Regions from separate parts of the Halomonas sp. PBN3 genome, predicted to be linked through region 2. Evidence: predicted binding sites of a transcription regulator. Region 2 holds the regulator's gene; each other region holds the start of a gene.
The links. Region 2 encodes PhoB, which activates phosphate uptake and scavenging genes when phosphate is short. Its sites were predicted from a motif close to TGTCATANNNNTGTCANA; they were not measured.
Positions count from the first base shown of each region.

Region 1: a site for PhoB is predicted at 1,537-1,554, ahead of Q673_RS32405 (UTRA domain-containing protein). Genes of this name have one in related genera too.
Region 3: a site for PhoB is predicted at 1,111-1,128, ahead of ugpB (sn-glycerol-3-phosphate ABC transporter substrate-binding protein UgpB). Genes of this name have one in related genera too.

Region 1 covers NZ_AXCA01000189.1:6,163-8,359, forward strand. The annotation lists gene Q673_RS32400 (YjiH family protein) at 1-534, shown strand, start outside; gene Q673_RS32405 (UTRA domain-containing protein) at 686-1,459, opposite strand; gene Q673_RS32410 (ABC transporter substrate-binding protein) at 1,730-2,197, shown strand, end outside.
Region 2 covers NZ_AXCA01000166.1:47,227-49,423, forward strand. The annotation lists gene phoR (phosphate regulon sensor histidine kinase PhoR) at 1-1,063, opposite strand, end outside; gene phoB (phosphate regulon transcriptional regulator PhoB) at 1,065-1,754, opposite strand; gene ubiA (4-hydroxybenzoate octaprenyltransferase) at 1,803-2,197, opposite strand, start outside.
Region 3 covers NZ_AXCA01000148.1:4,799-6,995, reverse strand. The annotation lists gene ugpB (sn-glycerol-3-phosphate ABC transporter substrate-binding protein UgpB) at 1-1,024, opposite strand, end outside; gene Q673_RS25055 (pseudouridine synthase) at 1,179-1,877, opposite strand; gene Q673_RS25050 (amidohydrolase) at 1,877-2,197, opposite strand, start outside.

The sequences.
Region 1 (2,197 bases), on a different contig from region 2:
CGTGAACAGACCGCGGACGATCTGCGTGATGATGCGGAAGGCCATATCCTGGCGCGCGCCTGCTCGGCGGCGGCTGCCCGGGCGGCACAGACGCGGCCGGAGGCTTTTTACCAGGGGTTCTGGGAGGCTATCACCTTTGCCCAAAAGATCGTGGCTTTCATCCTGTCCATCGCCACCCTGGCCCTGTTGCTGGCCACTTATACACCGGTGTTCGACTATCTGGGCGTCGTGGTCGAACCGCTGATTCAGCTGATGCAGCTGCCGGATGCCCATGCGATTGCGCCTACGGTCCTGGTGTCCATCGCCGAAATCGCTTTGCCGGCCATCATCATCTCCGGTGCCGATGTCAGCCCCATGGCGATCTTCTTTGTCTGCACCTTGTCCACGGTTCAGATCATCTTCTTTACCGAGAGTGCAAACGCCATGCTGGAGTCCAGTATTCCGCTGTCCGTCAAGGATCTGGTGGTGATCTTCCTGGTCCGCACTCTGTTGGCTATCCCTCTGGTGGCGTTGGCCACGCATCTGATCTTCTGATTTAGGGCTTTATCAATGGAATGACGCGGAAGGGCAGTTCACTCTGCCGCGTCATTTACTAAAAGCAGCATAGGAAATGAGTGATGGCAACTGAGGTGATGGTATTTGATGGCTCTTCGATGTTGCGGATTGACCAACCAGAATCCTCCACTTATGACCCACTCTGCGGTGCTGCCGATAGCGTGAGCTCGATGGCATCGTGCCGCCAGAGCTCATCATCGCAATCAATGGCCCGCCCGTTCTGGTCGTAGTTGATGCGCGTCACACGCTGAGCGGGTCCGCCTGCAGCGGCGCGTAGAGCATCGGCGGCTTGCTCATCCAGCACCGTGGAGCAGAGCTCGAAGCTGACTCGACTGACGCGCATGCCGTAGTGACTGCGATAGAGCTCAGTAAGCGAGTGGGTCTCGAGGTCGTGTTCGAGAATCCCCGGGAAACAGTCCGTGCGCAGATGGTGCTCCACGTACAGCACGGGCCGGCCATCGACGCGGCGGGCCCTGGCGATACGGTAGACCGGCGTGCCCTCCCTGATCCCCAGGCGGGCGGCGACCCGGGGGGGAGCAGGGAAGCGTCTTGCCTCCACCAGGCGAGTGTCCGCCTTGCGCTGCTGAGACTCCACCATTTCCCGGAAAGGCAGGCAGGCGAGTAGGTCATAGTGCAGGCGTGGTGGCGAGACGAACCAGCCACGGCGGTTCTCTCTATAGATGCGTCCCTCGGCTTCCAACTGCATTAGGGCTTCACGCAGGGTGATGCGGGTTGTGCCGAGGCTCGCCATCATCTGTCGCTCCGAGGGGAGCCGCGCTCCGTGACCGACGGCCTCGTCGGCCAGCATCTCGAGCAGCGCATGACGCAGCCGGCTCGCCGGTGGCGTCAGGCTGACCGGGCGGTGGCTGGAGGAGGGAATCGGGGTGGGCGGCGTGTTGGTCAAGGGTGGCTCGTTTCTGGTCTAGTTCAGTCGCCTTTACGGCGCAAGCGGCATGCTGAGTGGCAGCCTAGCGAAGATTCCATGTCATCAGCATGACAGCGGTTCCCCAGGGTGCTCGGGGCGTATATGTTGTCGCGGCCGATGGCAGGCCATCCAATTGCCACTTTACCGACATTCCCCTGTCACCTTGCCGGCTTAGTGTGCCTCCTGTCAGCCGCTTCTGAACTAGACCAGATGGCGGTTTCACCCTGACCACTCGCATGGAGCCACACCGTGAATCCGACCCGTTCGACGCTGCTTCGCCTCACTCTGACCGCTGCCCTGAGCACCACGCTGTTTGCCGGCCAGGCGCAGGCCTCTACCGACTTGTCTGATCTGATCGCTGCCGCTCAGGAGGAGGGCCGTGTCGACAGCGTCGGCATGCCGGACTCCTGGGCCAACTGGAAGGACACCTGGGCGGACCTCAAGGAGCAGTACGGCCTGGAGCACATGGATACGGACATGAGTTCCGCCGAGGAGATCGCCAAGTTCAAGGCGGAGGGGAAGAATGCGACGGCGGATATCGGTGACGTGGGCATCAGCTTCGGCCCGATCGCCGTGACGGAGGGCGTCACCCAGCCCTACAAGCCGACCACCTGGGACGAGATTCCGGACTGGGCCAAGGACGACGACGGCCACTGGATGCTCGGCTATACCGGCACCATCGCCTTCATGACCAACAAGCAGCTGGTGCCGGAAGAG
Region 2 (2,197 bases):
CCTCCAGGCAGGCGCCGTGGTCCGCGGCGGGGCGCCAGCTCAGGGTGATATGGCTGCCCTCGGGGGTGTAGCGCACGGCGTTGAAGGCGAGGTTGGAGAGGGCGCTGCGGATCTCCTGCTCGCTGCCCACCAGCGCGCGGGGCTCCCTGAGCTCCACCGCGATGACATGGCGACCGCCGGAGAGGGCCTCGGCGTCGCGCCGCACCGCCTCCAGCAGCGCCGCCATGTCCAGGGCAGCATGGTCGGCGCCGCCGCGGTCGATCTCCAGCCGCGAGAGCAGCAGCAGGTCCGCCACCAGGTTCTGCATGCGGGTGGTCTGCTCCTGCATGCTGGCCAGGCCCCGGGCGAGGCGTGGCGGCATCAGCTCGGCCTGGTCGGCGTAGGTCTCCAGGTAGCCCGACAGCACGGTGAGCGGGGTGCGCAGCTCGTGGGAGACGTTGGCCACGAAGTCGCGGCGCATCTGCTCCAGGCGGTGCAGGCGGGTGATGTCGCGGGCCATCAGCAGCCGCTCGTCGTCGCCGTAGAGGGTGATCTGGAACTGCAGCACCCTGCGCTCGTCGATGGGCGAGGCCAGGGTGAGAGGCTCGCGGTAGTCGCGGCGATGGAAGTAGTCGACGAAGCGCGGGTCGCGCAGCAGGTTGGTGATGTGGTGGCCGCGGTCCAGCGCCGGCTTGAGGCCCAGCATCTGTTCCGCGGCGCTGTTCCACCACTCCAGGTCGCCGTGGCGGTCGAGCATCACCACGCTGTCGCGCATCGCCTCGGAGGACTCCTGGATGCGCCGCAGGGTGTCGAGCAGGCGCTTCTGGGTCAGGCGCTGCCCCTTCTGGTAGCGGTAGAGGCGATCCATCAGGTCGCCCCACAGCCCGGCGGCGGCCGGCGGCTCGGACTGGCTGTCGTGGGTGATCCAGCGGTGCAGGGCGCGCAGCTGGTAGAGGTGGTAGCCGAGGCAGAGCGCCAGCCCCAGGGCCAGGCCGGCGCCGGGGGCGCCCAGCGGCCAGCCGGTCAGCAGGCCCAGGCCGGCCAGCAGGACCAGGCGCCACAGCTCCCGTCGCCAGAGCCTCACGTCAGCCCTTGGCGGAGAACCGGTAGCCGGTGCCGCGCACCGTCTGGACCAGGTGCTGGTGGCGCTCGCCCAGCGCCTTGCGCAGGCGGCGGATATGCACGTCGACGGTGCGCTCCTCGACGTAGACGTTGCCGCCCCACACCTGGTCCAGCAGCTGGCTGCGGGTGTAGGCGCGCTCCTGGTGGGTCATGAAGAACTGCAGCAGGCGGTACTCGGTGGGCCCCATCTCCAGCCCCCGGCCGTCGGCGCTGACCCGATGGCTGACCGGGTCGAGCACCAGCCCCTCGACCTCCACCGGGTCCTCGACGCCGCGCGGGGTGGTCCGGCGCAGCACCGCCTTGAGCCGGGCCACCAGCTCGCGGGGGGAGAAGGGCTTGGTGATGTAGTCGTCGGCGCCGGCCTCGAGCCCCTGGATCTTGTTGTCCTCCTCGCCCTTGGCGGTGAGCAGGATGATCGGCAGCTCGGCGGTGGTCTCCTCGCGCTTGAGGCGGCGCGCCAGCTCGATGCCGCTGGTGCCGGGCATCATCCAGTCGAGCAGCAGCAGGTCGGGCTGGTGATCCACCACCATGGCGTGGGCGGTCTGGGCGTTGTCCGCCTCGAGCACGCGATAGTCGGCCATCTCCAGCGCCACCGCGATCATCTCGCGGATCGGCGCCTCATCATCGACGATCAGTACGGTCTTGGCGGTCATCCGGTAGCCTCGGGTCCAGGGCAATTCGATGACGATCTCACCACGCCATTATGACACTGGCGTGACAGGGGCGCTCGGCCACAGGCTCAGGGCGACGCCGGCGAACACCAGCAGGCCCGACCAGTAGTTATTGAGGAAGGCGCGGAAGCAGGGCTCGCGCTCGCGCTCGCGGATCAGGTGGTGCTGCCACACGAAGGTGGCGGCCATGCCGGCCAGACCCAGCCAGAAGAAGCCGCCCAGCGCCAGGCGGGTGCCGGCCCAGGCCAGCAGCGCCAGGGTGACCAGCTGCAGCAGGCCGATCATGAAACGGTCGGCACCGCCGAACAGCACCGCGGTGGACTTGATGCCGATCTTGAGGTCGTCGTCGCGGTCGACCATGGCGTACTCGGTGTCGTAGGCCACGGTCCAGGTGACGTTGGCGGCGAACAGCAGCCACGCCTCCA
Region 3 (2,197 bases), on a different contig from region 2:
CCGACTGCTGGTGCCAGCTGGCCTGGACCTCAGGCTGCGACAGGTAGCTGAAGAAGGCAGCCACCGCCTCATAGGCGGCCGCATCATGTCCCGCGAGGGTCCACAGGGTGGCGCCACCAATGATGGTGTTCTGCGGGGTGTCAACGACCTCTCCCCAATATGGCAGGGGGCTGACACCGAACTCGAAGTCGGCATTGGCGTTGATGCCCGCGTAACCGGCCGAGGACTCGGTGTACATGGCACACTCCTCGCTATAGAACTTGGACGAGCCTTCGTTGGTTCGCCCGCTATAGCTGAAAATACCCTCTTGCTGCCACTCTCCCAGCGCCTCGACATGCCGACGCTGAAGCTCGCCATTGAAGACAAGCTCGGTGTCCAGCCCGCCGAAGCCATTGGCACGGGTGGCAAACGGTACATCATGGCGCGCGGAAAGATTCTCCAGGTGGATCCAGGACTGCCAGGCCGTGGTGAAGCCGCACTCGACTCCCGACTCCATCAGCTGGCGGGAAAACGACTCGACCTCTTCCCAGGTGCGTGGGCCTCGGTCGGGCAGTCCTGCCGCCGCGAAGGCCGCCTTGTTGTAGTAGAGCACCGGCGTCGAGCTGTTATAGGGAAACGAGAGCATGTCACCGTTCTCGTTGGCGTAATAGCCCACCACACTGGCCAGATAATCGGAGGGGTCGAAGCCATCGGCATGGGTCGCCATCAGCTCGTGGAGCGGATAAACGGCCCCCTCGGCCGCCATCATGGTTGCCGTACCCACCTCGTAGACCTGCACGATGGCCGGCTGTGTCCCGGAGCGAAACGCGGCGATCGCGCCGGTCATGGTCTCGTTGTAGTTGCCGCGATAGCTGGCATTGACGTGATAGTCATCCTGAGAGGCATTGAAATCGCTGACGATGGCTTCGGTCATCTCGCCCAGCGCGCCACCCATGGCATGCCAGAACTCGATCTCGGTCTCGGCGAAAGCGGGAGTCGCCGCCAGGGCACCCATCATCACGGGAAGTAGCTTCTTGGTCGACATCAAACACCTGTTGTCCAGTGGGGATCATGATCAGCCATCCTGGCATCACGCCACAGGCGGCTGGCGGGTCCATCAAACATACTTAATGTGACCAAGCCGTGACAGAAAGGCAACTCCTCGCCAGGAGATTCATCAACACTGGTGGCCTTTCCTTTCAGAAAGCGGCCACCTCCTCGGCGGTCAGCTCCCGCCACTCCCCTTCGGGCAGCTCGCCCAGCGACAGGGGGCCGATGGACTCGCGATGCAGGGCGACCACGTGATGGCCGATGGCGGCGAACATGCGCTTCACCTGGTGGTACTTGCCCTCATAGAGGACGAGCTCGGCGACCTCGGGGGCACGCATGGCGAGCTCGGCCGGGCGGGTCGGCTTCTCCTCGCCATCAAGCAGGAGCCCCTCGGCGAAGCGGGCGATGGCGTCCTCGAGGGCGGCGCCTTCCAGCGGGTCGGCCAGGGTGACCCGGTAGACCTTGCCGCAACGGTGCCTGGGCGAGGTGACGCGATGGGACCACTGGCCGTCATCGCTAAGCAGCACCAGGCCGGTGGTGTCGACGTCCAGGCGCCCCACCGGCTGCAGGCGTTCCACCTTGGGCAGCGCGATCAGGTCGATGGCGCGCGGATAGAGGGTCCGGCGCGCCGTGCACTCCACCCCGGCCGGCTTGTACAGCATCACGTAGCGCAGGCCGACCAGCGCCAGCGGCTGGCCGTTCCAGGTCACCTTATGGGAGGCGTCCACCTGGGTGGCGGGGTTTTTCACCACCTCGCCGTCGACGCTCACCTCGCCGCGGTGCAGCGCCTTCTTGGCCAGGCTACGGGTCAGGTCGGTGGTCTCGGCGAGGAAACGGTCCAGGCGCATCAGCTGCCCACCCCATCGGCGAGGCCGAAGTGGTCGGCATCACGCCAGGCGGGAAACTTCTCCCGAAAGCGCTGGAGCTCCTCCAGCGACAGGGTGCCGGTCTTGACGAAGGGGGTGCCTTCGGCTTCGTCGATCAGCGCCTCCCCCCTGGCATCCACCAGCATGGAGTCACCGGCATAGGGCAGTCCCTTGGCGTCCTCGCCGACACGGTTCACGCCGATCACCGGGCACAGGTTCTCGATGGCCCGCGCCTGCAGCAGGACCCGCCAGGGGTGGCGACGCGGGGCCGGCCAGTTGGCCACACACAGCAGGGCATCGTA